DNA from 2 places in the Lacticaseibacillus suihuaensis genome. Region 2 is predicted to be linked to the other one. Evidence: predicted binding sites of a transcription regulator. Region 2 holds the regulator's gene; the other holds the start of a gene.
What was found. Region 2 encodes HrcA, which represses chaperone genes, less so after heat shock. Its sites were predicted from a motif close to TTAGCACTCNNNNNNNNNGAGTGCTAA; they were not measured.

Region 1 (15,301 bases), on a different contig from region 2:
GCAATCGGGCCGGTCACGATGCAAATCGCGATGTCCAGCAAGAACAGGTGCTTGACGTCGCGAAAGTGCCGGGCCCCGTGAACGCTGACCGGAAAGTCGCTCATGTGCAGATGCGTCTCCCAAGGCAGGTGCAGGTAGCCCATCAGTTGCACGTAGTTGTGGTACAGCTTGCCCATGCCCATCCCCGCCACGTCCTGCAGGTGATCGAGGTGGACGAACAGCGGAAACAGCGCAAAGGACAGCAGAATCGTCAGCCAGATTGCACCGCTGACCAGAAACAGCCACAGGGCCAAGAAGCGCCAGCGCATGTCACACCTCCCAGTCGGCCAGGGAGTCGACTTCGTGGGTCGGCTGAACCGCCTCGGCGCGAACCTGCGCCTTGGTGGAGATGCCGGAGTACACCAGCAGCTGGTCGATGCCAGCGTTGATGCCGGCCTTAATATCCGTGTTGTAATTGTCGCCGACCATCACCACGTCCTGCTTCTTCAGGCCCATGCGGCGCAGCCCCTGCTCCATGATGATGGCCTCGGGCTTGCCGATGTAAAACGCCTTTTGCTGGGTGCTGCGCTCGACCAAAGCGATCACCGAGCCGGCACCAGGCACGTGGCCGCGTTCGTTGGGCAGGTTGGTGTCGGCGTTGGTGCCGATGAACTTGGCGCCGCGCTGGATTGCCAGCGTCGCCAACTCGAACTTGTGGTAGGTGACGTCGTAGTCCAGCCCGACCACCACGTAATCGGGGTCGACGTCGTTGAAGCGCAGCCCGATGTCAAGCATGGCCTGCTTGAGGCCGAGCTCGCCGATCACGTACACCGACTTGCCGGTCGCATCGCCGTTGTTTTGCGCCTGAATCCAGGCGGCGGTGGCGAGGCTTGGCGTGTACACCTGGTCCGGCGTCGCGTGGATGTCGTGGTTGGTCGCCAGGTTGCGGCAGACTGCCGCCGGCGACTTGGTGGTGTTGTTGGTCAAAAACAAAAACGGGATGGCCTTGGCCTGCAGCCGTTCGATGAACGCCTTGGCTTCCGGGATGCGTTCCCGGCCGCGGTAAACCGTGCCATCCAGATCAATCATGTATCCTTTGTATGCCAAAATTTCGTCTACCCTATTTCTCGTTAGTCTCGCGCGAGTGAATCGTGAAGTGACGCTTGCGCGGTTGGTGCGGCGCCACGGTTTCCGCCTTGCCAGCGGTGACCTGCGGCTTCTTGGTGATGCGTTCGCTGTACGGCTTACGCGTAGCCTCCGAACGCCTGCCGGCATCGCCGCGGCGCTTTTGGTTGCGGCCGCCGCGCGAGCGTTTTTTGACCGGCTTGTCCGGCGCGTCCAGCCGCTGCAGCACGAAGTACGCGCAGCCGAAGTTGCAGTACTCCAGCAGGTAGTCCTGCAGGGTGCGAATCAGCTGGTCCTTGTTGGCCCGGCGGTTGTCGTCGTTGTAAAAACCGCGCAGCCGCAGCTGGTCGTAGCCCCAGTCGCCGACGATGTAGTCGTACTTCTCCAGGATGTCGGTGTAACGGGCGGCGAATTTTTCGCGGTCAAAGGCCTGCTTGTGATCCAAGGCGATGGCGTAGCGGCGACCGTCGACGGTCACCATGTCAGACGCCACCTGCACCACGCGCTGAGCCAGCACCTCATCCGGATTCACGGCTTGCTCCTCATTCACGTTCATGCCCCCTTCACCGCCACCGCGGCGGTTGATATTGGTTAAGTATAGCACGAAACCGCCGCGCTTGGGGCGGCAGCAGGCGGCCGGCACTTGGGCGGCTCGAGCCGGCCGGTCGCGACGCGGTTCGCTAAACCCGCCTCACGCCGCTCTGGGCGTCAAGCTACGCAGCGCAACGCGGGAGCGGCCTGCTCGAAGCGTCATTTGGGGCAAGACCCGCCCCAAGTGCCGCCGCTGCGCTACTCGGTTCGCTAAACCCGCCTCACGCCGCTCTGGTGGTCGGCGAGCTACGCAGCGCAACGCGGAAGCGGCCTGCTCGAAGCGTCATTTGGGGCAAGACCCGCCCCAAGTGCCGCCTCTGCGCTACCCGTCCCGCTAAACCCGCGCTTCTTCGCTCTGGAACCAAAAAAAGACCGGCCGCAGCCGATCTTCTCTTGCTTGTCTATGAACTTGGGTTACATCATGCCGCCCATGCCAGGGGCGCCGGCACCTGGCTGTGGGGCATCCGTCTTTGGTTCTGGCTTGTCGGCCACAACGGCCTCGGTGGTCAGAATCAAAGCGGAGACAGACGCGGCGTTTTGCAGCGCGGAGCGGGTGACCTTGGTCGGGTCGATGATGCCGGCCGCGGCCATGTCTTCCCAGACGTCCGTTGCGGCGTTGTAGCCGAAGCCCGTGGCCTCGTGCTTCATGCGCTCAACGATGACGGAGCCTTCAAGCCCGGCGTTTTCGGCGATCTGGCGAACTGGTTCCTCAAGGGCACGCAGCACGATGTTAATCCCGGTCTGCTCGTCGCCTTCCTCGCTGAGGGCGGCAACGGCCTTTTGGGCGTTGACCAAGGCGACACCACCACCGGCGACGTAGCCTTCTTCAACGGCCGCGCGGGTCGCGTTCAGGGCGTCTTCGATGCGGTACTTGCGCTCCTTGAGCTCGGTTTCGGTTGCGGCACCGACCTTGATCACGGCCACACCGCCGGCCAGCTTGGCCAGGCGTTCCTGCAGCTTCTCCTTGTCGAAGTCGGACGTCGTGTCCTCAATCTGCTTCTTGATGGTGGCCACACGCTCGGCGATGGCGTCCTTGGAACCTGCGCCTTCGACAATCGTCGTGTTGTCCTTGGTGATCGTGACCTTGCCGGCCTGGCCGAGCTGTTCGAGCTTGGCGTCCTTGAGGTCGAGTCCGAGGTCGCCGGTGATGACGGTGGCGCCGGTCAGAATCGCGATGTCTTCAAGCTGCGCCTTGCGCCGGTCGCCGAAGCCTGGGGCCTTGACGGCAACGACGTTGAAGGTGCCGCGGATCTTGTTCAAAACCAGGGTCGGCAGCGCTTCGCCGTCCACATCATCAGCAATGATCAAGAGGGCCTTACCCTGCTGCACGATTTCCTGCAGCAGTGGCAAAATATCTTGGATGTTGGAGATCTTCTTGTCGGTGATCAGGATGTACGGGTTGTCGAGGTCCGCTTCCATCTTGTCGTTGTCGGTCACCATGTACTGGGACAGGTAGCCGCGGTCGAACTGCATCCCTTCAACGACGGACAGCTCGGTTTGGATTCCCTTGCTTTCCTCGATGGTGATGACGCCGTCGTGGCCGACCTTTTCCATCGCGTCGGCGATCAGGTCGCCGACTTCAGGGTCGGCGGAGGAGACGCTGGCCACCTGCGCGATTTCCTTCTTGCCGGACACGGTGTGGGAAATCTTGTGCAGTTCGTCAACGGCCGCCTTGGTGGCCTTTTCGATCCCGCGGCGGATGCCAACCGGGTTGGCGCCGGCGGTCACGTTCTTCATGCCTTCGCGGATGATGGACTGAGCCAGAACCGTCGCGGTCGTGGTGCCGTCACCGGCGATGTCGTTGGTCTTAGTTGCGACCTCGGCGACCAGCTTGGCCCCCATGTTCTCGTAGTGGTCTTCCAGCTCGATGTTCTTGGCGATGGTCACACCATCGTTGGTGATTTCAGGAGAGCCGTAAGACTTGTCCAAAACGACGTTGCGACCCTTAGGCCCAAGGGTCGTCTTGACCGTGTTTGCTAACTTGTCGACGCCGGCCAGCATTGCGTGGCGTGCGTCTTCGCCGAATTTAATATCTTTTGCCATGTGTCTCGTTCACCTCATATGATAGATTATTGACTCAGACTACTCAGCGATCGCCATCAGGTCCTTCTCGTGCAGGACCAGGTACTTCTCGCCTTCGTACTTCACTTCGGAACCGGCGTACTTGTCGTAAACAACCACGTCGCCCACCTTGACGGTCAGCGGCAACAGCTTGCCTTCAGGGGTGCGTGTGCCTTCGCCCACGGCGACGATTTTGCCGGATTGGGGCTTTTCCTTCGCGTTGCTGGCGAGCACAATGCCTCCAACAGTCTCTTCTTGTTCCTCAACGACCGATACGACGACGCGGTCTCCTAATGGTTTTAACAAGGCAATCCCTCCATACATAATTGATTAGGCTTAGCACTCTTATGTACCAAGTGCTAACTACATTCATTACTATAACGAGTTTGCCGCCTGAATGCAACCCCCAAGTCGGTCTGTTATACTGACCCTGAACGAAAATCCTTGGAGGTGCCTGATGTCAGGAGTTAAAAATGCTTTCGCGATTGTCGGCTGCTACCTGGTCGCCTTGCTCGGCGGCCTGTGGCTGACGCGCTGGGGAACCGCCGGCCTGTGGCTGGCGGCCGCCTTGGGGCTGGTCTGCCTAGTCGCCGCCTGGTGGTTCAACCGCCGCCTGGTGATTCCCAACGCGATCGAGGCGGCCGGCGTGGCCAGCCCCACCAGCCGGGCCGTGTGGGGCATCTCCGGCATCGCGCTGGTGCTGGCGGTGCAGCTCGGTGCCAGCCTCTTGGAGCAGTTGCTGTTCAACCGCGCCGGCGGCTGGGCGTTGAACCAGACGCTGACGGCGGTGCAGGCCGCCCCGGGCTACCTGGTGAGCCTGGTGGTGGTGATGCCGGTTCTTGAGGAGCTGACCTTCCGCCGCGTCGTGTTCGGCAACCTCGCCGGCGTCACCGGCAAGGTTGGGGCGGCCCTGATCGCCGGGCTGCTGTTCGCCTTGGCCAGTGACCCGACGCACTGGCTGGTCGCCACCCTGGTCGGCGCCACCTACGCCTTTTTGTACGACCGCACCGGCAGCGTCCAGCCGGCGATCATCGCCCATGTCGGCACCGTGGCCCTGACGCTGATCTACGCCTTCGCGCATTAGGCCGGCGGGGCCTTGAGTGGCGAGCTTAAGGATGCGTTAACAATCGCCGCAAGCTGACCCAGCGGCGGTCGAGTCGGTACAATAGCTTTAAGGAGTGATTGCAATGGATACTCGCACCAGCCGCCACGACCAGGGGCGGCCGCACCGGCCCTGGCTCAAGTTCGTTTTGCTCATCGTGTCGACGCTTCTGGTCACCGCCGGGTTGTACGGCCTGCGCCTATACAGCCAGGCCAAGTACGCCTTCGACAAGACCTACGCGTCGCTTGGCAGCAAGGCCAACCCGACGATTCAAAACAAGAAGCCCTTCGCCGCGCTACTAATCGGCGTGGACTCCGGCGCCTTGGGCCGCACCGACAACGGCCGCTCGGACACCCTGATCGTCGCGGTGGTCAACCCCAAGCAAAAAAAGACCACCCTAGTCAGCGTCCCGCGCGACACCGCCGCCAAGATGATCGGTACCACCCACTTCAACATGCAAAAAATCAACGCCGCCTACTCGATCGGCAGCTCCAAGATGGCGGTCGCAACCGTCTCCGCCTTGGTCAACGTGCCGATCGACTACTACCTGACCGTCAACATGGGGGCGCTTGAGAAAATCGTCGATGCGGTCGGCGGTATCGACGTGCAGGTCCCCTTCTCCTTCACCGACAAGGACACCGGCTCCCAGCACTTCGTCAAGGGGCCGATGCACCTCAACGGCGCCTGGGCCCTGGCCTACGCGCGGATGCGCCACGAGGATCCGGAAGGCGACTACGGCCGCCAAAAAAGGCAGCAGCAGGTAATCCGGGCGATTCTCAAAAAGGCGCTGTCGACCGACACGCTGACCCATTTTGACCGGCTGCTCAAGACCATCTCCGGCAACATGCGAACCAACCTGAGCTTCTCGGACCTGACCACCTTGGTCACCAACTACCGCGCGGCCGCCGGCAAGGTCACGACCGACCACGTGCAGGGCCACGACGCCTGGGTCTACCCCGGGCCGTCGTCTTACCAGATTCCCGCGACCAGCGAGCTGCAGCGCGTCTCCGACAAGCTGCGAACCGCCTTGGGGCTAGCCACCGAGACCATCGCCAACCAAAACGTCCGGGAGAACAAGGCCAACACCGGCTTCAACTTCGCTAACCCGGCCGCGCAGGTCTACACCATCTACAACCCCGAGCTCTAACCCCAAAACGCCGTCGTGAGGCCATCGCGGCGGCGTTTTTGCGTCCAGCGGCGCCGCGTCAAAAAGCCGCCGCAACGATTGGGTTGCGGCGGCCGCGCCGAAGCCACCGAAGACGCATGTTCCGGTGGCCTTGGCCTGATTTGGTCACGTTTCTGGCTTCTGCTTACCGTGGTGGTACACCACCGATCTCGCCGGGGCCGCAGCTACCTCGCGTTGCGAGTAGGTCCCGGCTTGGTGCGAACGGTGGGTTGGTGAAATCCTATGCCCTGGTATCTCCTCCTAAGTTGAAGGGGTTGCACTAAAACTCTTGAGTTTGAAAGCCGTGTGGCAATACACTGCGGCTTGGCATGGGTTGGGTACTAGAGGCGCTTGCGCTCCGGATCGTTCCCCTATGCGGCAGAGGTGCCAGCGCTGCGGCCACAGCGTTGTCCCCGCACTTGAACAATCATTCGAGTGTAGCTTAACACCGGACCAATTGGTCGTCAAGCAATTTGACTCGCGTGAATGCACCCGTCGCTCGCCAACCGGTCGGCGAACCACTCGGCATCAACAAAGGCGCATCCCCGCTGGGAATGCGCCTTTGTCGTGCCTCAGCCGGTGCCGACATGCGGCTCGAACTGCGTTGCACTGAAACCTGGCCTACGTCGTACCTCACCCGGTGGCTGAACCGCGGCCTGGCCAGCGTCGTGCCTCACGAACCACGGCCGAACCGCGGCCTCGCACCGCGGCGCTTACTCGGCCTTTTGCACCGCGTCGGCCACCGGCTTGGTGCCGGCCTTGGTGCTGATGGTGCTGTTGATCACCTGCTCCAGGTCGATGCCGGTCATCTGGTGAATCATCGCCAGCTGCTTAGTCATGTTCTCGACCGACTGGCCGGTCACGTCGCCTTGACCGTACAGCGTCACGTGATCGACGTTCTTGTAGGCGTCGGCGTTGGCGGCAAACAGCGCCGGCATCACATCCAGCACCATCTGCAGCTTCCCGGACTCGTTCATTTTGGCCAGGGCGGCGGCCTTCTTCTCGGTCGCCTCGGCCTCGGCCAGCCCGACGGCGCGGGTCTTGGCCGCCGTCGCGTTACCGGTCAGCTCCGTGGCCTTGGCCTCGGCCTGCCCTTGCACCTCGACTTGGTGAGCCGCGGCGTCGGCGGCCTGGCGAACCTGCTCCGCCTGGGCGGCCGCCTGCAGCTTGACCTGCTCGGCAGACGCTTCGGCCGACAGCTTCACCTGTTCGGCTTCGGCCTGAGCCTTGGCGATGCTGGCCGCCTTTTGCGCGGCGGCCTCCTGCTCGGCCTGGTAGCGGTTGGCGTCGGCCTGCTTACGCACGGTCGCATTCAGCGTCATTTCCTGCAGGTCTGCGTCTTTTTGCGCCAGCTCGATGTCTTTTTCCTTTTGGACCTGCTTGGCCTTCATCTGCTCGGCAATCGAAGCCTGATCCGCCTGGGCCTTGGCAATCTGCTGCTCCTTTTCGAACTCCGCGACCTGCACGGCCTGGGCGCGTTTGGAGTCGGCGACCTGCGTCTGGCGCTTGATCTCCTCTTCCTGGGCCAGCTGGTCGGCCTCGGCCTGCTTGATGCGCCGCTCCTTGTCGGCCTCGGCCTCGGCGATCGCCGCGTTCTTTTTGACCTCGGCAATCTGCTTTTTGCCCAGGCTGTCCAAGTAGCCGTTGCTGTCGGTGATGTCCTTGATGGTGAAGGACACGATCTGCAGACCCATCTTGGCCAGGTCGGAGCTTGCGACCTCCTGCACCTTCTCGGCGAACACTTCGCGGTTTTGGTAGGTGTCCTCGACGGTCAGCGTCCCCAAAATGGCGCGAAGGTGGCCTTCCAGAATCTCGGTGGCCTCGCCGTTGATCTGCGCGTCCTCCTTACCCAGGAACTGCTCGGCGGCGGTGGCGATTTCCTCAAGCGAGGAGCCGATCTTCAGGATGACCGTGCCGTCGACCTTGATCGGCACCCCGGCCTTGGTGTAAACCTCGGGCGTGGCGACCTCGATGGTGCGGGTGTTAAGCGACAAGGCGTCCCAGCGCTGCACGATCGGCAGGATGAACGCCCCGCCGTTGGTGATCAGCTTCACCTTGTTACCGTTGGTGTCTTGGTAAGAGTGCTTGCCGCCGATCATCGCCCCGGAGATGATCAAGACCTCGTTGGGCAACGCCGTCTTGCGGTGCGTGACCAAAAAGACAAAGAACAAAATGATTAACACGGCGATGACGCCGATGATGATCAGACTCGAGTAGTTTTCCATCATGACACTTCCTTTTAGTAGCGTGTGGCCGGTGCGGTGGCGCCGCCCGGACTGCAAAAATCCCTTATTCCGTTGGCGGCGTTGCCGGATCGCGAACCGGCTGCACATACGCCACCCCGGCCTTGAGCTCGATCACGACGACCCGGGTACCTTGCGCGATGCGAGTGCCTGGGTCGTAAGCGCGAGCGGCGTAGGTCTGCCGGGCCCGGCCGTTGCCGACGACCATCACCTCGCCGAGGCCACCGACCGGGATCGTCAGGCTGAGCCGGCCGACCAAGTAGGCCTTGCTGCTTTCGGCGGTGCTGTTATCGACGCCGCGAAACAGCCGGCTCAAGGCCGCCAGAATCGGCAGTGCGACCAGGGAGAAAAGCGCCCACAAGAAGGCGCCGCCGACAATCGCCACGAGGAGGCCGACCAGCGCCAGCACCCACCAGGGTTGATTCCACAATGCCTGCATGGTCTCACCTCATCCCATGAAATAAAGCCAAAGCAACACGATCGCGACCACGCCGAGAATCAGCGTCCCCCAGTTGATCCCGCCGCCGGGCTGCCGGGTCGGGTTGGCACGCGGTGGCGCCGCTGGTTTGGGCCGCGCCTGATCGCCGCGAGCCGCGGTCCCACGCGGTTTTGTCGGGGCCTCGGTTGGCATCCGCACGTGGGGGGCGTTGGCCTGCCGGTGCGACTGCTTGGCGGCATTGCGCGGTTGGGGCGCGTTGGCCCCGCCCGTTGTGCCCTGAGTCGCCCGGTTACGCGCGGCGCCTTGCCCGTTGCGGGCGGTCTGCCGGCCCCCGTTGCGCTGACCGCCGCTGCCACTTTGACCGCTGGCGTTCTGGCCGCCGTGCCCCGCCAAGCGCTTGCGGTCGGTCCGAGCCGCCTCGCGCGATTGCCCGGCCTGGGCTGCGGTGGTCCGGTCTTGGGTGGCCGCCGTCGCCGCGGTGGCCCGGCCGCTGGTGCCCTGGCCGTGCGGGGCCGCGTCCAGCCCGGCGCGACCCGGCGTCGCCCGGTGGCCGGCCACCGCCTGCGCCGTTCGGCTCGGCTTGGTCGCAAGCCCGGGCCGGCCCAGACCCAGCCCCGGTCGCAGCACGTGGCGCTGCTTGAGGCTGACGCTTGAATGATGCTGTTTCAACAACTGACTGCCGCGCTGTCCGTCTAGGCTCATGCCGCATTCCTCCCCGCTAGTGATCGAGGTCAATATACCAATTTGTAGCGCTTACGTCAACGTGACAGCCCCTGTCTCCCCGGTCCTGCCGCCGCCAACGCTCACCTAGCAAAAAAGCCGCCTCTTTGTGAGACGACTCGCTTATGCTAGTCTTCCTCGGTGTCCTGCAGGGTTGGCCCGTAGTGTTCCAGGAAGTAAATCAGCGTCTGCAGCTCGGTAGCCAGGTCGACGTTTTGGACCCGAACGTAGCTTGGCACCGAGATGCGCAGCGGGGTGAAGTTCATCACACCCTTGATGCCGGCCTTCACCAGGTCATCGGTGATGCCCTGGGCCGCATCGATCGGCACGGTCAGAATCACGATTTCGATCTGCTGCTGGCGCAGCTGCGACACCAGCTCGGACATCGGGTACACCGGCACCCCGGCCTGAATGGTGCCGGCCAGCTGGGGGTTGACGTCGAAGGCCGCGCTGATGCGGATGCTGTTGGTCTGGCGGAAGTTGTAGTTCAAAAGCGCGTGGCCGAGGTTCCCGACGCCGACCAGTGCCACGTTGGTCAGGCGGTCCTGATTGAGAATTTTCTTGAAAAACTTGATCAGGTCCATCACGTCGTAGCCGTAGCCGCGCTTGCCCAGCGCCCCGAAGTACGAGAAGTCGCGCCGAATGGTTGCCGAGTCCACCTTGACCGCCTCGGACAGCTCCGTGGATGAAACCTTGGTGGTGCCGGAGTTCGCGAGGAAGTTCAGGTAGCGGTAATAAAGCGGCAGTCGCTTCGCCGTGGCCTTGGGAATCATCGTTTCAGCCATCAATATGCCTCCTAAGTTGGCCGCGTCAGCGCGGCAGCTCTGCATGCCTTATTGTGAAATTGTCAGCATGCTTCTCAAAATATAGTAACCGCTTTTTCATAAGACTGCAAGTTTCTAGACCGGTCATGCTCAACTTTTTTCACAACCCGAACATTCCTTCTATGGTAAACTGGAATTATTGACGACTGAAAGGAACGATAAGATGATCATCATGCAGGCCCAAGGCGTCGGCCGCACCTTCGACGGCAACGACTTATTCACGGGCATCACGCTTGAGGTTCAGACCAACTCCCGCATCGGCTTGGTCGGCCCCAACGGCATCGGCAAAACCACCCTGCTGCGCATACTCGCCGGACTCGACCCGGCAGACGGCGGCCTGGTCACCACCGGCAAGAACATGTCGATCGGCTACCTGGCGCAGGATTCGGGGCTCGACTCCAGCCGCAACATTTTCGACGAAATGCTGACGATTTTTGCCAAGCAGATTGCCCAGGAGCAGCGGATGCACGAGCTCGAGGCCGCGATTGCCGACCCCAAGCTCGCCGAGAACCAGGCCGACTACGACGCGGTGCTGAAGCAGTACGACCAGCTGCAGCACGACTTCGAGGCGGCCAACGGCTACGGCTACCGCGCCGAAATCCGCGGCGTCCTCACCGGCTTCAACTTCCCGGAAAGCACTTGGCAGATGCCGATTCACACGCTGTCCGGCGGCGAACGCTCGCGGCTGGCCCTGGCGAAGCTTTTGCTCGAGCACCACGACCTCATCATCTTGGACGAGCCGACCAACCACTTGGACATCGACACGCTCAGCTGGCTGGAGGGCTACCTCAAGACTTACGCCGGCGCGATTCTCACCGTCAGCCACGACCAGTACTTCCTGGACCACGTGGCGTCTGAGATCTACGAGCTGACCCCGAGTCGCGCGGTTCACTACACCACCAACTACACCGGCTACCTACAGCAAAAGGACCAAAACCGCGCCTTGGCGTGGAAGGCCTACGAGAAGCAGCAAGAAGAAATCGCCAAGCTCGAGGACTTCGTGGCCAAAAACATCGTCCGGGCCAGCTCGACCAAGCAGGCCCAGGCCCGGCGCAAGCAGCTGGAGAAGATGGACCGGCTGCCGCGGCCGGACGGGCCGGAGAAGACCGTGCATTTTCGCTTCAGCCCCGAGAAAACCTCGGGCAACGAGGTGCTGCAGGTCCAAGACGCCGCCGTCGGCTACCCGGACGGCCCGGTGATGGCCGGCCCGATCAACTTCCAGGTCAACAAGGGCGACCGCATCGCGATTATCGGCCACAACGGCGTCGGCAAGTCCACCCTGCTCAAGTCGGTCCTCGGCCAGATTCCGTTCAAAGCCGGCCACGCGCGGTTCGGCACCAACGTCACCACCGGCTACTACGACCAAGACCAGCACCAGCTGCACTGGGACAAGTCCGTGATCGCCGAGATCTGGGACGACCACCCGACCATGGCGGAAAAAGACATCCGCTCCGCGCTGGCGGCCTTCCTGTTCGACGCCAACGACATCGAAAAGCGCGTCGGTGACCTCTCCGGCGGCCAAAAGGCGCGGCTGGAGCTGACCAAGCTGTCGTTGAAGCACGACAACTTCCTGGTCCTGGACGAGCCGACCAACCACCTGGACATCAACTCCAAGCTGGTCCTCGAGCAGGCGCTGGCCGATTTTGAAGGCACCGTGCTGTTCGTCTCGCACGACCGCTACTTCATCAACCAGCTGGCGACCAGCATCGTCGCCGTCGAGCCGAGCGGCGCCGACCTGTACCTGGGCAACTGGGATTACTACCAGGAGAAGTTGGCCGAAAAGCTCGCGCTGGCCCAGGAGAACGCCGACCCGGTCGCGGGGCCGACCGTCAGCGCCGCCAAGGTCGACTACCAGCAAAGCAAGGCCGACCAAAAGGCGCAGCGCAAGCTCGAACGCGAGGTTGCGGCGCTTGAGGACCAGCTGGGCGAGCTGGCCGATCAGGCCGACGCGCTGCAAAAGCAGATGACCGCCCCGGACGTGTTGACGGATTACGTCAAGATGCAGGATCTGCAGACGAAACTGGACGCCGTCAACGCCAAGGTGGCGACCACCGAGGACGCCTGGGAAACCGCCAGCCTGAAGCTGGAGGACATGCAAGGCGCCTGAGACCCCAACAGCGGCCCGGCCGCACTTCCATTGCGAAGTGCGACCGGGCCGCTGTTAGTCCGTCTATTACCGGCGCCGCCGCACCGGCCCGGGCTTGGGCAGCACGACCTCGCCGCGGTGGCCCAGGTCGGGTTGTCCAGGCTTGGGCTGTGGGGCCTGGGCGGCACGAGTCCGGCCGGCCGAGGCCTGCGCTTCGGTCGCCGCCGCAACCGGCTGCGGCTGGCTTGCACCGCTCGCAACGGCCGGTGCCGCCTCGCTGGCCCGGGGGAAGTTCAGCCCCGGCGTGGCGGTCAGCGACTCGTCGGCCAGGTGGTGATGCGCCAGCTCGATGTGAGCGGCCGCGCCGATCATCGCCGCGTTGTCGCCGGTCAGCCGCACCGGCGGCACAATCAGCGTGATGTCCGGGTGCCGGGCGGTCAGGGCCTGGGCCAGCGCCGCGCGAAGCCCCTGGTTGGCCGCAACGCCGCCGGCCAGCACCAGCTGGGCCACCGGATGCGCGTCGAGGGCCGCCATGGTTTTGGCCACCGAGACGTCGATCACCGCGGCCTGGAAGCTCGCCGCCAGGTCCTCGCGGCTCAGGGTCTCCCCGATCTGGTCGGCGTGGTGAACCGTGTTGATGAACGCCGACTTCAGGCCGCTGAAGCTGAAGTCCAGGTCGTCTGAGTCGACCATCGCCCGAGGAAAATGAAACGTGTCCTGCCCCAGATGCGCCAGCCGGTCGACCTCCTTGCCGGCGGGATAGGGAATGCCCAGTACCCGCCCGATTTTGTCGTAAGCCTCGCCAGCCGCGTCGTCGCGGGTGTCGCCGATGATGGCGAACTCGCCGGGCGCGTTGACCGTCACCAGCTCGGTGTGGCCGCCGGACACCACCAGCGCCAGCAGCGGGTAGGTCAAGGGCTGCACGAACCGCGCGGCGTAGATGTGGCCGGCCATGTGGTTGACCGGGATCAGCGGCAGGTGATGCGCGAACGCGACCGTTTTGGCCGCCGTCACGCCGATCATCAGGCTGCCGACCAAGCCGGGGCCGTAAGTCACGGCCACCGCGGTCAGGTCGGTGTAAGTCACCTTGGCCTCCTTCAGCGCCAGGTCGATGACCTCAGTGATCTGCTCGACGTGGTGGCGCGAGGCGACCTCGGGTACGACGCCGCCGAAGCGCTTGTGCGAGTTGATCTGCGTGGCGATGATGTTGCTCAGAATGCGGGTGCCGTCTTCGATCACCGCAACCGAGGTCTCGTCGCAGCTGCTTTCGAAGGCTAGAATCAGTTCACTCAAAGTACTCGTCCTTTCAATCCAGTGGCCGCCACATGTCCATGGCGTCCTTGTGCGTGGCCACGTAATACCCGGGCTTGATCGCCCCGTCGTAAAACCCCAGCTGGTGGTACAGGGCCTGGGCCGGCGCGTTGTCGGTGCGAACCTCAAGCGTCATCTGCCGGGAGCCGAAGTCGTAGGCCTTGTCAATCATCACCTGCATCAACGCGGTGCCGATGCCCAGCCGCTGCACGGACGGGCCGACCGCGATGTTGGTGATATGGGCCTCGTCTCTGGTGAAGCTGGCGCCGACGAACGCATCGATGCCGTAGTCGCCGGCCAACACCAGGTACAGCGAGTGCTGCACCTTGCGCAGCTCGGACAAAAAGGCCATGCGGTCCCACGGCGTGTCGCCTTGGTATACCGCGCGTTCAATGCCCAGCGCCGCGTCGATGTCGGCGTTGCGCATTCGCCGCAGGGTGTAGGCCACCCCGTTGATGGTCAGCGGTCGCTCGGCGAAGGCCAGGCTGGCCGGCGGTTCGTGGTCCAGCCACGACTTAAACTTTCTCAACATAAGGGGCATGTCCTTTGTCGTCGTGCGTTTTCAGCCAGTTGGTCTCCGCCTCGGTCAGCCGCAAGTAACGCGGCACGAAGGTGATCGCAGACACCGGTGTGCTCATTGCGCCGAGCTGCGCCAGCCGCGCGGCGTCGGGCAGCGCCGTGATGGCGTCGGCAAAGCTCGCCGCGTGACCCAGCGCCGCCTGAATCGGCTCGCGAAAGGCCACGGCGTCCGGCCCGGTGAAAACGGCCGGCTGCTTGAGCACCGCAAGCTCCGCCAGAAGCTGATCCAGCGGCAGGTGCCGGTCGGCGATCACGTTTTCAAGCCGCCCGTTGGCCCATTGGTAGCCGCCGGCGAACACGTTGTGGCGCCGGGCGTCCATCAGCGGCACGATCACCGCGGTGGTCGCCGTGACGCCGGCGGCCAGCGCCGCCAGGCTGGACACGCCGACCAGCTCCAGGTTCAGCGTGTAGGCCAAGGTCTTGGCCGTGGTGACGGCGATGCGCAGCCCGGTGTAGGAGCCCGGCCCCTGCGCGACCACTACCCGGTCCAGCGCCGAGGCGGTCAGGCCGGACACGTCCAGCAGGCGGTGAATCGTCGGCAGGAGCTGTTCGCTGTGGGTTTTCTTGCGGTTGATGGTCATCGTGGCCAACACCAGCTCGCCGTCGGTCACGGCCACGCTCATGGCCTGATTGGACGTGTCGAGCGCTAAGATCTTCATGGTTAAGGTCAACTCCTATTATCTCTGACAAGGCGCGTCGGCCCCGGTCGCAGCGGCCCGAACCGGCGCCGCCCTCGGTCGCAGCGGCCCGAGGCGGCAACTTGGCCCGGCCGCACCGCGACGCCAGCGCCTGACCGCGCGTTTTTCTCATGCCCCTTAGTGTACCACAAAGGGACCGCCTAAGCGGTCCCTGGCTCTGGCATTCAGTTGAGGTGGGGCTTGATGCGTTCGACGGCCTTGAGCGTCGCGTAGGACAGGAAGGCCTGAATCGGCCACATCGCGAGGTTCTTGACGGTGCGAATGGCGATGACCCCCTGCCATGGCGTTCCCAGCATGTCGATCCACACCGTGTTCATGAAGATGTTCACGATGATAATCACCAACCCGACGGCGGTGACGACGCGCCAGACGGTGACC
Region 2 (15,301 bases):
GAAACCACGGGGCTCTCCGCGGTTTACGACAAAATCATCGAGCTGGCCGCCGTGAAGATGCAAGATGGCAAGGTGATCGATGAATTCGAGCAGATGATCGACCCGGGCTTTGCGCTGTCCGAAACCACCATTAACTTGACCAACATCACCGACGACATGGTGCGTGGTTCCAAAACCGAGGAAGCGGTGCTCCACCTGTTCCGCGAATTTTGCGAAGGCAGCATCATGTGCGGCCACAACGTCACCTTCGACGTCGGTTTCTTGAATGCGGCCTACCAACGCCTCAACGAGGACAAGATTCAAAACCCGGTGATCGACACCCTGGAGCTGTCGCGCATGCTGCACCCGGAGCGCAAGAACCACAAGCTGGACACCTTGACTCGCGCCTACAAGATTTCTTTGGAGCATCACCACCGGGCCAACGCCGACGCGGAGGCCACTGGCTACCTGATGTACGCCTTGGAGAAGGAGGCGGCCGAGACTTACGGCATGACGCGGCTGGATCAGCTCAACGACCGCGTCGGGGCCGGCAACGCCTGGCAGCAAAGCCGGCCCAGCCACGCCGTGATTCTGGCCAAAACCCAGGCGGGGCTCAAGAACCTGTTCAAGCTGGTGTCGATGAGCAACGTCGAGACCTACTACCGGATGCCGCGGGTGCCGCGCAGCCGCCTGCAGAAGCTGCGGGAGGGCCTGATTGTCGGCTCGGCCTGCGCAAGCGGCGACGTGTTCACCGCGATGATGCAAAAGGGCTACGCCGAGGCGCTTGAACGGGCCCGGTTCTACGACTACCTGGAGGTCCAGCCGCTGGCCAACTACCTGCCGCTGCGGGAGGCCGAGCTGATTCAAGGCGAGGCCCATCTCAAGGACATCATCACCAAGATCATCCAGATCGGCGCCGAGCTCGACATTCCGGTGGTCGCGACCGGCGATGCCCATTACCTGGACAAAACCGATGCGATCTACCGCAAGATCCTGATTCACAGCCAGGGCGGGGCCAATCCGCTGAACCGCCACAGCCTGCCGGACGTCCACTTCCGCTCGACTCAGGAGATGTTGGATGATTTTGCCTGGCTGGGCCAAGACGTCGCCCACAAGCTGGTGGTCGACAACACCCACCTGGTCGCCGATTGGGTCGACGGCGCTATCACCCCGGTCAAGGACAAGCTCTACACGCCAGAAATTCCCGGCGTCGAGGAGAACCTGACCAACGACGTGATGCGAACCGCTCACCGCCTGTACGGCGATCCGCTGCCGGAAATCGTGCAAAAGCGGCTGGACAAGGAGATGAAAAGCATCATCGGCAACGGCTTTTCGGTGATCTACAACATCGCCCAGCAGCTGGTGCTCAAGTCCAACAAGGACGGCTACTTGGTCGGCTCCCGTGGGTCCGTCGGCTCAAGTTTGGCCGCCACGATGTCTGGCATCACCGAGATCAACCCGCTGCCGCCGCACTACCGCTGCCCCAAGTGCCAGCACTGCGAGTTCTTCACCAAGGGCGAGTACGGCTCGGGTTTTGACCTGCCGGACAAGAACTGCCCGGAATGCGGCACCGAGATGGTCAAGGACGGCCAAGACATTCCGTTTGAAACCTTCCTGGGCTTCCACGGCGACAAGGTCCCGGATATCGATCTGAACTTCTCGGGTGACTACCAGCCGGTGGCCCACAATTACATCAAGGTGTTGTTCGGCGAGGACCACGCCTTTCGCGCCGGCACCATCGGCACGGTGGCGGATAAAACCGCGTATGGTTACGTCAAGGCCTACGAGCGTGACACCGGCCAGATGCTGCGCGGCGCCGAAATCGACCGGCTGGCCAAGGGGGCGACCGGTGTCAAGCGAACCACCGGTCAGCACCCGGCCGGCATCCTGATTGTGCCGGCCGACAAGGACATCTACGACTTCTCGCCGATTCAGTACCCCGCCGACGACCAAAACGCCGCGTGGATGACCACGCACTTTGATTTCCACTCGATCCACGACAACATCTTGAAGATGGATGTGCTGGGCCACGATGACCCGACCATGATCCGCATGCTCCAGGACCTGTCTGGCATCGACCCTAAGTCGATTCCGATGGACGACCCCGGGGTGATGTCGCTGTTTTCAAGCCCCGACATCTTGAACGTGACGCCCGAGCAGATTTTTTCCAAAACCGGGACCCTTGGGGTGCCAGAGTTTGGGACCCGCTTCGTGCGGGGGATGCTTGAGGAAACCCACCCGGCGAAGTTCTCCGAGCTGCTTCAGATTTCCGGTCTGTCCCACGGCACCGACGTGTGGCTGGGCAACGCCGAGGAGCTGATTCAGCAAGGCGTCGTCACCATCAAGGAAGTGATCGGCTGCCGTGACAACATCATGATGGACCTGATTCACTGGGGCATGGACGAATCCATGGCCTTCAACATCATGGAGCACGTCAGAAAGGGTCGCGGGATCCCCGACGACTGGCAGCAGGCGATGCGCGACAACGAGAACGTGCCGGATTGGTACATCGACTCGTGCCTGAAGATCAAGTACATGTTCCCGAAGGCCCACGCCGCGGCTTACGACCTGATGGGACTGCGCATCGCGTGGTTCAAGGTCTACCTGCCGCTGGTGTACTACGCGGCCTACTTCTCGGTGCGAGCCGAGGACTTCGACCTGGCCGCCATGAGCCACGGCAAGGACGCGGTCAAGGCCGCGATGAAGGCGATCACCGACCTTGGCAACGACGCCTCGGCCAAGGAGAAGAGCCTCTTGACGATTCTCGAAATCGCCAACGAATGCCTCGAGCGCGGCTTCAAGATCAAGATGGTCGATGTGGAAAAGTCCGACGCCCATGACTTCACCATCGTCGATGACCACACGCTGCTGGCGCCGTTCCGTGCGGTACCGGGGCTGGGTGACAACGTCGCCAAGCAGATCGTCTCCGCCCGAGAGGAGAAGCCGTTCCTGTCCAAGGAGGACCTCGCCAACCGCGGCAAGGTCTCCAAGACCTTGATCGACTACATGACGGAGAATCACGTGCTGGACGCGATGCCGGACGAGAACCAGCTGTCCCTGTTTGACAGCCTGTTTTAGCCCGGCGAACTCGAGGTGGTGTCAGGGCGAATAACTTGACATTCACCGTTGCGTTTTGGCGGGGTTCGTGATAAATTATTAGTAGTGAATTAAATCCTCGGAAGGGAGTGAGCAGAAATGCTCACTCTTTTTATTGGAGGTCCCCGGGTGATCAGTCGCTTGGGGTGAAAGGGGGAAAAAGCTTGAGCACGGTTGTTGAAGCAGTCACTGCAATCGTTGATCCGATCCTAGCCGAACACCAATTTTCGCTCGCCGACCTTGAATTCGTGAAGGAAGGCGGCAGTTGGTACCTGCGCGTGTACATCGACAAGCCGGGGGGCATCACGCTCAACGAGTGCGTCATGGTCTCCGAGGCCCTGTCTGAAAAGCTCGACCAAACAGAGCCCGACCCGATTCCGCAGGCCTACTTCCTGGAGGTCTCAAGTCCCGGCGCCGAGCGGCCACTCAAAACCGAAGTGGATTACCAAAACGCGGTGAATGACTACATTCACATTTCGCTGTTCACCAAGCTCAACGGCAAGAAGGTGTTCGAAGGCACGCTCAAGGCGTTGACCGAAGACGCCCTGACCCTTGAGCTCAAGGACAAGGGACGTAAGCACACGCAGGTCTTTGCGCGACCAAACATCGCCAACGCCCGCCTGGCGATTGAATTCTAGCAAATCGCGCGAACGCGCTGTAAAGGAAGGAACAACATGTCTAAGGAAATGATCGAAGCCCTCGATGCGCTTGAGCAAGAGAAGGGCGTCAAAAAAGAGGTCGTGATCGAGGCGCTTGAGGCGGCCCTGGTTTCTGCGTACAAGCGAAACTACAACCAGGCCCAAAACGTCGAGGTCAACTTCGACCCCAAGAAGGGCGATATTCACGTTTACGCCGTCAAGGAAGTGACGGAGCAGGTCTTTGACTCCCGCCTTGAAGTGGGCCTGAAGGACGCGCTTGAAATCAACCGGGCCTACGAGGTCGGCGACGAGATTCGCTTTGAGGTCACGCCGCGCGACTTCGGCCGCATCGCGGCCCAAACCGCCAAGCAGGTGATCATGCAGCGGGTCCGTGAAGCCGAACGCAGCATTATTTTCGACGAGTACTCCCAGTACGAAGACGAAATCATGACCGGCCAGGTGGAGCGGCGCGACAACAAGTTCATCTACGTCAACCTCGGCAAGATCGAGGCCGTCTTGGGCAAGCAAGACCAGATGCCCAATGAGCACTACGAGGCCCACGACCGCATCAAGGTCTTCGTCTCCAAGGTCGAAAACACCAGTAAAGGCCCTCAGGTCTTCGTCTCCCGCACCAACCCCGGCCTGGTGAAGCGCCTGTTCGAACAGGAAGTTCCAGAGATTTTCCAGGGCGTCGTCGAAATCGCGGGGATTGCCCGTGAGGCCGGCGATCGCACCAAGATCGCGGTGCGGTCGACCAACCCCTCCGTCGACCCGGTCGGCACCACCGTCGGACCCAAGGGCTCACGGGTGCAGGCCGTCGTCAACGAGCTGTCCGGTGAAAACATGGACGTGGTGCAGTGGGAAGAGGATCCGGTGGATTACATCGCCAACGCCTTGAACCCGGCGCAAGTGATCGCCGTTCAGTTCAACGACGAGGACAACGACCGCTCCTGCACGGTCATCGTGCCGGACTACCAGCTGTCCTTGGCCATCGGTAAGAAGGGTCAAAACGCCCGGCTGGCCGCCAAGCTCACTGGCTACAAGATCGACATCAAGCCGGAATCCGAAGTCGAATTCGTCGACGACGAGGAGCTTGAAGAGGCTGATGAGGCGATCGAAGCGCAAGACGCCGCGGTTGAAGACGATGCCGCAGCGGCGACGCCGGCAGAAGACACCGCAGCGGACGCTGACGCTGAGCCGGCTGCTGACGCCGACTCGGCCGAGCCCGACACGGCGGATGCCGAGTAGGAGGACGCTATGAAAACTCGCAAGATCCCGCTTCGCAAGGACCTGCTGACCGGCGAGATGTTCCCCAAGAAATCCCTGGTGCGGATCGTGAAGAACGCCGACGACACCGTTGCCATCGACCCGACTGGCAAGGCGCAAGGACGCGGGGCCTACGTTGCCCTGGATCCGGCGGCTGTGAAGGCCGCCAAGAAGAAGCAGGTCATCGAAAAGGCCTTTGGCATCAAGGTGGCGCCGGAATTTTACGACGAACTCTTCGCCTATGTCGATCACCAAAAGGCGCGGCTTGAACTCTTCGGCGATAAGCAATGACCCAAGAACAAGCCTTGAATCTGCTGGGCCTGGCCAAGCGGGCCGACCGCCTCGTGACCGGGGAAAGCTTCGTGCTGGGAGCCATTCGGGACCAAAGCGCCAAGCTGGTCCTGGTTGCCAGCGATGCCAGCGCCAACACTCACAAGAAATTTACAGACAAAAGTAGCTTTTACGAGATTCCACTTGTCGACAGCTTGACCACTGGCCAGCTGTCGCACGCGATCGGCGCTAAGCGGAGTCTGATCGCGGTTTGCGATACCGGCTTTGCAAAAAAGCTATTAAAGCTGCTCACCTAAAAAACAAGGGAGCGTGAAGAAATGGGCAAAAAACGCGTTTATGAATTTGCCAAAGAATTGAACGTCACAAGCAAGCAGGTGCTCGATGCGGCCAAGGCGAAGGGAATTGTCTTCTCCTCGCACATGGCCACCATCGACGCGGCGCAAGAGGCGACCATCAAGTCGGGTCTGACCCCCGCGGCCACGCAGGCGGCACCGAAGCCAGCGGCGCCAAAGGCTGAGGCGGCCCAACCCGCGGCCAAGCCTGCTGCGACCAAGCCGGCCGCCGCGCAGGCTGCCCCGACCCAACCGGCCGCCAAGCCGGCCGAAACCGAGAAGCCGGCGCCTGGGACCCACCACACGGTTCAAAAAACCGCCGATGGCAAGACCAAGATCTCGAAGTCTGCCATTCGCCGGCCGAAGAACGCCCCGGCGCGTGGTCAGCGGATGGGCGGCCAGGGTCAAGGCCGCGGCCAAAACGGCCAGCAAGGTCAAGGCGGCCAAGGCCAAGGCAACCGCGGCGGTCAAAACCGTGGTGGCCAGCCGCGCGACAATCGTAACGGTCAGGGCCGCAACGAAAGCGGCAGCAACCAAAACCGCGGCCAGCAGAGCCAGCGGCCTAACCAGGGCCAAGGCGGCCAGCGCAACGATCGCCGCAACGATCGCTTCGCCAACAACGGGGCGCCAAGCCCACGGCCACGCGCCGGCCGGGCGACCCAGGCCAACTCGAATCCGCGGCCGGTTGCCGGCAACGACGAGAAGTTCATTCAGCAGCTGAAGGACTCCAGGCGCCGGCGCGAGGAGCAAAAGGCCGAAAAGCAGGCTGAAAAGTCTGCCGAGAAGCCGGCGCCGCGTCCGGTCGGCAAGCCGGCCGAGGCGCCACGCGCCCAGGCCGCTCAGACCAGCCAACCGGCCAAGCCGGCAGCTCGGGCCGAGCACAGTCGGCCACAGTTCCAAGGACGTCAGCAGCAATCTAACGACAATCGCGGCAACTCCTTCAACAAGCGGCGCAACAAGAAGAACAAGCGTCGTGCTCAGGCACAGCCGAAGAAGGAAATGCCACAACGTAAGGAGCGGCCATTGCCAGAAAAACTGATCTACACGGTCGGAATGAACGCCCAGGACCTGGGTAAGATTCTGCACCGCGAACCAGCCGAAATCATCAAGAAGCTCTTCATGCTCGGCGTGATGGTGAACCAAAACCAGAGCCTGGACAAGGACGCCATCGAGCTGATCGCGACCGACTACGGCATCGAAGCTGAAGAGAAGGTCGTCGAAGACATCGCCGACATCGACACGCTGTTCGAGGCCGAGGCCGACAACAAGGACCACCAGGCACCGCGGCCGCCGGTTGTGACCATCATGGGCCACGTCGACCACGGTAAGACGACGCTGTTGGATAAGCTGCGTCACACCCACGTGACCGAAGGCGAAGCCGGCGGGATCACCCAGCACATCGGGGCTTACCAGGTTCGCCTGAATGATCGCCTGATCACCTTCCTGGACACCCCAGGACACGCTGCCTTCACCAACATGCGGGCGCGGGGGGCCGACATCACCGACATCATCGTGCTGGTAGTTGCGGCCGACGACGGCGTGATGCCACAGACCATCGAGGCGATCAACCACGCCAAGGCGGCCAATGCGCCGATTATCGTGGCGGTCAACAAGATCGATAAGCCAGGCGCCAACCCGAACCACGTGATGGAACAGCTCACCGAGTACGGCCTGATCCCAGAAGACTGGGGCGGCGACACCATTTTCGTTCAGATTTCGGCGAAGTTCGGCAAGAACATCGACGAGCTGCTCGAAATGATTCTGCTGGAAGCCGACGTCTTGGAGCTCAAGGCCAACCCGCAGCAAAAAGCGATCGGGACGGTCATCGAGGCCAAGCTGGACAAGGGCCGTGGTCCTGTCACCACCGTGCTGGTTCAGCAAGGGACGCTGCACGTCGGCGATCCGGTCGTGGTCGGCAACACCTTCGGGCGCATCCGGGTCATGACCAACGATCGTGGCCGACGCGTCAAGGAAGCCGTGCCGGCGATGCCGGTCGAAATCACCGGGCTCAACGACGTGCCGCAATCCGCCGACAAGTTCGTGGTCTTCGACGACGAAAAGAGCGCCCGGGCGGCCGGTGAGGAACGCGCGAAGCGGGCGCTTGACAAGGTTCGTCAGGAAACGCACCGCGTGACGCTTGACAACCTGTTTGAGACCATGAAGGAAGGCCAACTCAAGGAAGTCGACGTCATCATCAAGGGTGACGTACAAGGCTCCGTTGAGGCGCTGGCCGGATCGCTCAACAAGATCGAGGTCGAAGGCGTTCGCGTCAACATCATTCACCAGGCCGTCGGGGCTATCAACGAATCCGACGTCACCCTGGCCAGTGCGTCCAACGCGATCATCATCGGCTTCAACGTTCGCCCGACGCCTCAGGCCAAGCAACAGGCCGACGCCGACGACGTGGATATTCGCCTCCACCGGGTCATTTACAAGGCCATCGAGGAGATCGAATCCGCGATGAAGGGGATGCTCGAACCGACCTTCGAAGAGAAGGTCATCGGCTCTTTGACGGTTCGCGAAACCATCAACGTGTCGAAAATCGGCACGGTCGCTGGTGCGTTCGTCGACTCCGGGTACATCACCCGCGACGCCGGCGTTCGCCTGATCCGCGACGGCATCGTGATTCACGAAGGCAAGCTCGGCTCGCTGCGTCGCTTCAAGGATGACGTCAAGAAGGTCACCATGGGCTTTGAGCTCGGCTTGACCATCGAGAACTACAACGACATCAAGGTCGACGACCAGATTGAGGCCTACACGATGGAAGAAGTGCCAGTCAAGTAAGCGGTGCAGCAAACGGCCGCATCGCCGCGGAGGTAGCAACATGAAACATCGAATCGGGCGCGTTGAAACGCAGATTCAGCGGGAAATCGACGACATTTTGCTCAAGGATGTCAACGATCCGCGGGTGCAAGGGGTCACCATCACCGGGGTTCGCATGACCGGCGATTTGCAGGAGGCCACCGTTTACTACAGCGTCCTGCAAGACGATGCGAAGCACGTCGCGGAGACCCAAGCCGGCCTGGATAAGGCCCAGGGGTTGATTCGCCGCGAGGTCGGGCAGCGCATCAAGCTGTTCAAGGTGCCGACGATTACCTTCGTCCAGGACACCTCGGTTCAGTACGGGGCTCGCATCGACCAGCTGCTCAACGACATGCGCAAGGATTAACCACGAAAAAGCCGCCACTGTGCGGCTTTTTTGATGGCCTGGCGAAGCAGTGGTGGGGGCAAAGTCGGCGGCCGCGGGTCGTGCGATCGAACACCGACGGCGGCCAGCGGTCAATCCCCGTTGCGGTCCAGCGGCCGCTCGCCGGACTGGCGGCCCAGGCACCCTTGGCCCGTTGGCCGCGGCACGGTATAATAGACTGAATGCGGTCGCACGGCGACCCGGATGGGAGCAATGATATGGACGGCATTTTGCCAGTATACAAACCCAGCGGCATGACCTCTGCAGACGTGGTCAGCAAGCTGCGGTACCTGCTACAGATGAGGCGGATCGGCCACTCCGGAACCTTGGACCCGAGCGTCGATGGCGTGTTGCCGATTGCGCTTGGGGCGGCCACCAAGGCGGTCCCGGCGCTGATGGCACTGGGCAAGACCTACACCGGTTCGGTTTTGCTTGGGGTCGCAACCGAAACCGAGGACCTCGACGGGGCCGAGATCGCCCGGCAGCGCCTGACTGCGCCGCTTGACGTGGCCGCCATCGATGCGGCCATGGCGAGCCTGACCGGTGACATCGTGCAGATTCCGCCGATGTACTCGGCGGTCAAGGTCAATGGGCGGCGCCTGTACGACTACGCGCGACACGGCGAGCACGTCGAGCGGCCGCGCCGCGCGGCCCATGTCTACGCGTTCACCCGGACCGCGGCCCCGGTGTTCGACGAAGTGGCCGGCACCGTGAGCTTCACCTTCACGGCCACTGTCAGCAAGGGCACTTACATTCGGACGCTTGCCGTGGATGTCGGTCAGGTGCTGGGGTTGCCGGCGGTGATGAGCCAGCTCACCCGCACCCAAAGCGGCGGCTTCACGCTGGCGCAGACGCTTGATCTGCGTGAGCTATCGCGAGAGACCGCCCCTGAGGCGGCCCAGGCTCACCTGCGGCCGATCGAGTACGCCTACCCAACGGTGCCGCAAGTCAGCCTGACGGCGGCGCAGTGGGGAGACGTGCAAAACGGCAAGGCGCTCGTGCTGAGCCAAACCGCGCCGCAGCTGGCCCTGATGCAAGGTGCCACGCTCAAGGCGATTTACCACCGGGTCGGCGAGCTGTACCGCCCGGATGTGATGTTTTTGGCCAATGTTTGGATGAACGGGGATACGATGAATGAAAGTCTTTGATATTTTACCGCCGCTTGACGCGGCGCTGCGGCCCCAGGCACCGGTGGTGTTGGCTCTGGGCTTCTTTGATGGGGTTCACCTGGGTCACCAGGCGGTGCTGCGCCGGGCCAGGCAGGAGGCCGATCGCCGCGGCCTGGACTTGGCCGTGATGACCTTCGATGTTCACCCTGCGGTGATTTACCGCGGAGTGCCGGCCGCAAGCGTTCGCTACCTGTCGCCACGGCCGCGCAAGGAGGCCTTGATGGCCGACTGCGGGGTAGATCTGCTGTACTTTGTCCACTTCACGCCCGAGTTTGCGGCGCTTGCCCCGCAGGCCTTTGTCGATCAGTACCTGGTGGGGCTCAACGCCGCGGTGGTCGTGGCCGGGTTTGACTACACCTACGGCAAGCGAGCGGTGGCCAACATGACCAAGCTGCCCGGCTACGCGGCCGCACGCTTCGCTGTGGTGACGGTGCCCGAGGCCCTGCAGGACGGGCAGAAAATCTCATCGACGCGCATCCGCGCGGCGCTTGACGCAGGCGATGTCGACTTGGCCAACCGCCTGCTGGGTTATGCCTACCGCACCTCGGGGCCGGTGGTTCACGGCGAGGCCCGGGGACGGACGCTCGGTTTTCCGACCGCCAACATCGACACGCCGGCGGCCGAACGCCTGCCGGGCATCGGCATCTACGTGGTGCGGGTACTGGTTCGCGGCGACTGGGTGCCGGGGATGGCCTCGGTGGGCCGCAACGTGACCTTCGGCGCCGGGCGACCGGTGACGCTTGAGATCAACCTGTTTGACTTCAGTGAAGACATCTACGGTGAGGCCACCCAGGTCGAGTGGTTGCATTACCTGCGCGGCGAGGTCAAGTTTGACGGGGCCGCCGGGCTGATTGCGCAACTGCAGCACGACCAGGCGGAATCCGATGCCTACCTCAAGGAGCATAGGAACTGATGGCCGGCGCATACATTCACATCCCGTTTTGCGATCACATCTGCTACTACTGCGACTTCAACAAGGTGTTCATCGAGGGCCAGCCGGTCGACACGTACTTGGATATGCTGTTGCGAGAGATGCGGCTGGTGATGGCCGCTCACGCCAAAGACGCGATTCAAACCGTGTACATCGGCGGTGGCACCCCGACGGCGCTTTCGGCCCAGCAGCTGGATCGGCTCCTCACCGGGGTGCGAGAGGTTTTGCACTTCACGCAAGGGGAGTTCACCGTTGAGGCCAACCCCAACGACTTGCTGACGCTGGACAAGCTGCAGGTGATGCGCGACCACGGGGTCAACCGGCTGTCGATCGGGGTGCAGTCCTTTGATGACCAGATTCTCAAGCGCATCGGCCGCACCCACAAGGCCCAAGACGTGTATCGGGCCATCGAAAACGCCCGGCAGGTCGGATTTGATAACCTGTCCATCGACCTAATCTTCCGGCTGCCCGGGCAAAGCCGCGAAAACTTCCTGCACAGCCTCCACGAGGCGCTGGCGCTAGATCTGCCGCACTACTCGACTTATTCACTGATTCTTGAGAAGAAGACGATTTTTTACAACCTGATGCGCAAGGGGCGGCTGCAGCTGCCCAGCCAAGACGTCGAGGCCGACATGTACCAAGACGCCATTGACCTGATGCGTGCCAACGGCCGCGATCAGTACGAGATCTCCAACTTCGCCAAGCCCGGCTACCAGTGCGAACACAACCTGCTGTACTGGCAAAACGACAAGTACTTCGGCTTTGGCGCCGGTGCGTTCGGCTACCTGGGTCGCGACCGCTACCACAATTTCGGCCCGATTCAACAGTACCTGGCGCCGCTTGAGGCCAACAAGGTGCCGGTGATCGAACACCACTTGGTGCCGCTTGAAGAGCAGATTGAAGAGGAAATGTTCCTAGGCCTTCGCACCCGGGCGGGGGTCAGCCGCAAGCGCTTCGCGGATCGTTACCACATGCAGATCGAAGACGTCTACGGGGGTCTGATCGACCAGCTCAAGGAACAGCAGTTGCTCAAGGAGGTCGCCGGGAGTCTGAGCCTGACCAACCAAGGCATGTTTTTGGGCAATGAGGTGTTCCAGCAGTTCCTGTTGGATGATCCGCTGGTGTAGCGACTCGGGCGCAGGGCTGATTTAGCAACCCGGGGTTGACTTTGCTAAGGGCGGTTGCTATATTAGTAATTGTGTTAGCACTCATTGCTTTGCAGTGCTAAAAAGAGGTGGCAATATGTTGACGAAACGCCAACTGCTCGTCTTAAAGGAAATCATTCGGCTATTCACGGAAAGTGGTCAGCCTGTGGGTTCTAAAACCTTGATGACGGAATTACCGATTCACGTCAGCTCGGCGACGATCCGCAACGACATGGCGGCCTTGGAAGAGCAGGGATTGATTACAAAGACACACAGCAGCTCCGGCCGCGTCCCCTCGACGAAGGGCTACCGCTATTACCTGGACAACCTGGTGGAGCCGGCACAAGCGACGCCTAACGAAATCGCTGCGATTCAGCAGGGGTTCGGCGGTCATTTTTACAAGATTGACGAGATTGTGGCCCAAAGCGCCCGGATCCTGTCCAATCTGACCAGCTACACCGCCATCAGCCTTGGTCCCGAGGTGACGAACATTCGCCTGACGGGCTTTCGGCTGGTGCCGCTGGGCAACCACCAGGTGATGGCGATTCTTGTCACCAGCAACGGTAACGTGGAGAACCAGTTGTTCACGCTGCCGCCGGAGGTTGACCCCGACGAGGTCGAAAAGGCGATCCGCATCATCAACGATCAGCTGGTCGGCCTGCCGCTCGGGGCAGTTGCGCAAAAGTTGCAAACCGATGTGCCGGCGGTGCTGTTCAAGTACATGACCTCCGCCGATGGCTTCTTGGACATTTTCGGCAACGTCTTGCAAAAGGCGGCGGCCGAGCGATTCTTCGTCGGTGGCCGGCTGAACCTGATGGATTACGTCGGCGATGCGGATGCTGGGCAGCTCAAGCAGCTTTTGGGCATGATCGACTCGGAGCAAGGCGACATCAACCGGCTGCTCAACCCGAGCACCGCGGCCGATCTGCAGGTTCGCCTGGGGGCCGAGCTGACGCCGGACGTCTTGGCTAACCTGAGCGTCATCACGGCCAAGTACAGCGTCGGCGAGCACGGCACCGGGATGATCGCTTTAATCGGGCCGACTCAGATGCCGTATTCCAAGATGATCGGTCTGCTGTCAGCCTTTCGTGAGGAGCTGGCCAAGCGGTTGACCAACTACTACACGCATTTTGATCAATGACAAGGAGGCTCCCATGACGAAAAAGGAGAAAGAGACGCAGCCTACTGAAAAGCAGGCCCAGCCCGACGCGGCGCCCAAGCAGTCCTTGAAGGAAGAAATTGCCGCCGAGATGGCCGCTGACCTGGACGCCCAGGTGAAAGAAGATGCCATCGACGTGCCGGCGCTTCAAAAGGAGCGAGACGAGCTCGAAGACAAGTACCTGCGGGCCGCCGCCGAGATCAGCAACATGAACAACCGCTTCAAAAAGGAACGAGCCCAGCTGCTGAAGTACGACGGCCAAAAGCTCGCCGCCGCGGTTTTGCCGGTGCTTGACAACCTCGAACGCGCCTTGCAGACGCCGGTCGATGCGGATTCCGCGCAGTCGCTGAAGAAGGGCGTCGAGATGGTGTACAGCCACCTCGAAACCGCCTTGAAGGACAACGCGGTGACCGAAATCGATGCCAGCGCCAAGTTCGACCCGACGCTGCACCAGGCGGTTCAAACCGTACCGGCGGATGACGACCACCCCAAAGACAGTGTCGTTCAGGTCCTGCAAAAGGGCTACATGCTCAAGGACCGCGTGTTGCGGCCGGCCATGGTCGTCGTGGCCAATTAACACTGAATCTAAATCGTAAAGAGAAGGGATACTACTATGAGTAAAGTTATCGGGATTGACTTAGGGACCACCAACTCCGCCGTCGCCGTGCTTGAAGGCGGCGAGCCGAAGATCATCACCAACCCAGAAGGCAACCGCACCACGCCTTCCGTTGTCGCCTTCAAGGACGGCGAAATCCAAGTCGGCGAAGTCGCCAAGCGCCAGGCCATCACCAACCCAGACACCATCATCTCCATCAAGCGTCACATGGGCGAGGCCGGCTACAAGGTCAAGGTCGGCGACAAGGAATACACCCCGCAGGAAATTTCCGGGATGATTCTGCAGTACATCAAGAAGTTCGCCGAGGATTACCTGGGCGAAGACGTGACGGATGCGGTCATCACCGTGCCGGCCTACTTCAATGACTCCCAGCGCCAGGCGACCAAAGACGCCGGTAAGATCGCCGGCCTGAACGTGTCGCGGATCGTCAACGAACCGACCGCCTCGAGTCTGGCTTACGGCCTGGACAAGACCGATAAGGAAGAAAAAGTCCTGGTTTACGACCTCGGCGGTGGGACCTTCGATGTCTCCATCCTGCAGTTGGGCGACGGCGTGTTCGAAGTGCTGTCGACCAACGGTGACACGCAGCTGGGCGGCGATGACTTCGATAACAAGATCATCGACTGGCTGGTCAGCGAGTTCAAGGCCGAAAACGGCATCGACCTGGCCAAGGACAAGATGGCGATGCAGCGCCTGAAGGACGCCGCCGAAAAGGCCAAAAAGGACCTGTCCGGCGTTTCCTCCACGCAGATTTCCCTGCCATTCATCTCCGCCGGCGCCAACGGCCCGCTGCACCTGGAGCGGACGCTGACCCGTGCCCAGTTCGACCAAATGACTGAAGACCTGGTTCAAAAGACCAAGGTGCCGGTTGACAACGCCTTGCGCGATGCCGGCCTGACCGCCGCCGACTTGGACAAGGTGATTTTGAACGGTGGCTCCACCCGCATTCCGGCCGTTCAAGACGCCGTGAAGTCCTGGACCGGCAAGGAGCCGGACCACAGCATTAACCCAGACGAGGCCGTTGCGCTCGGCGCTGCCATCCAAGGCGGGGTCATCTCCGGTGACGTCAAGGACGTGGTGCTGCTCGATGTCACCCCGCTGTCTTTGGGGATTGAAACCATGGGCGGTGTGTTCACCAAGCTGATCGATCGCAACACGACGATCCCAACCTCCAAGAGCCAGGTCTTCTCGACGGCCGCCGATAACCAGCCGGCTGTTGACATCCACGTGCTGCAGGGCGAACGCCCGATGGCCGCGGATAACAAGACTTTGGGCCGCTTCCAGCTCACCGACATCCCGGCTGCCCCACGTGGCGTTCCTCAGATCGAAGTCAAGTTCGACATCGACAAGAACGGCATCGTGCAGGTTTCCGCCAAGGACCTCGGCACCGGCAAGTCCCAAAACATCACAATCAAGAGCTCGTCAGGCCTGTCCGATGACGAAATCGATCGCATGATGAAGGAAGCCAAGGAGAACGAGGAAGCCGACTCCA

Region 1: groES (co-chaperone GroES) is a predicted target of HrcA. The motif match lies at 4,093-4,119, and genes of this name have one in related genera.

Annotation. Positions count from the first base shown of each region.
Region 1 is NZ_BAAGBJ010000005.1:182,381-197,681, reverse strand. Features, by position in the region: gene ACYVRZ_RS06530 (TIGR01906 family membrane protein) at 1-308, opposite strand, end outside; gene ACYVRZ_RS06525 (TIGR01457 family HAD-type hydrolase) at 310-1,086, opposite strand; gene ACYVRZ_RS06520 (YutD family protein) at 1,100-1,654, opposite strand; gene groL (chaperonin GroEL) at 2,110-3,738, opposite strand; gene groES (co-chaperone GroES) at 3,778-4,062, opposite strand; gene ACYVRZ_RS06505 (lysostaphin resistance A-like protein) at 4,214-4,840, shown strand; gene ACYVRZ_RS06500 (LCP family protein) at 4,944-6,005, shown strand; gene ACYVRZ_RS06495 (flotillin family protein) at 6,737-8,248, opposite strand; gene ACYVRZ_RS06490 (hypothetical protein) at 8,313-8,705, opposite strand; gene ACYVRZ_RS06485 (hypothetical protein) at 8,715-9,407, opposite strand; gene ACYVRZ_RS06480 (redox-sensing transcriptional repressor Rex) at 9,554-10,210, opposite strand; gene ACYVRZ_RS06475 (ABC-F family ATP-binding cassette domain-containing protein) at 10,413-12,356, shown strand; partial or broken gene tsaD (tRNA (adenosine(37)-N6)-threonylcarbamoyltransferase complex transferase subunit TsaD) at 12,612-13,628, opposite strand; gene rimI (ribosomal protein S18-alanine N-acetyltransferase) at 13,642-14,178, opposite strand; gene tsaB (tRNA (adenosine(37)-N6)-threonylcarbamoyltransferase complex dimerization subunit type 1 TsaB) at 14,162-14,884, opposite strand; gene ACYVRZ_RS06455 (folate family ECF transporter S component) at 15,088-15,301, opposite strand, start outside.
Region 2 is NZ_BAAGBJ010000001.1:388,878-404,178, reverse strand. Features, by position in the region: gene ACYVRZ_RS01825 (PolC-type DNA polymerase III) at 1-3,057, shown strand, start outside; gene rimP (ribosome maturation factor RimP) at 3,240-3,713, shown strand; gene nusA (transcription termination factor NusA) at 3,750-4,961, shown strand; gene rnpM (RNase P modulator RnpM) at 4,971-5,270, shown strand; gene ACYVRZ_RS01805 (L7Ae/L30e/S12e/Gadd45 family ribosomal protein) at 5,267-5,566, shown strand; gene infB (translation initiation factor IF-2) at 5,588-8,386, shown strand; gene rbfA (30S ribosome-binding factor RbfA) at 8,427-8,771, shown strand; gene truB (tRNA pseudouridine(55) synthase TruB) at 9,008-9,937, shown strand; gene ribF (riboflavin biosynthesis protein RibF) at 9,924-10,871, shown strand; gene hemW (radical SAM family heme chaperone HemW) at 10,871-12,016, shown strand; gene hrcA (heat-inducible transcriptional repressor HrcA) at 12,132-13,175, shown strand; gene grpE (nucleotide exchange factor GrpE) at 13,189-13,770, shown strand; gene dnaK (molecular chaperone DnaK) at 13,807-15,301, shown strand, end outside.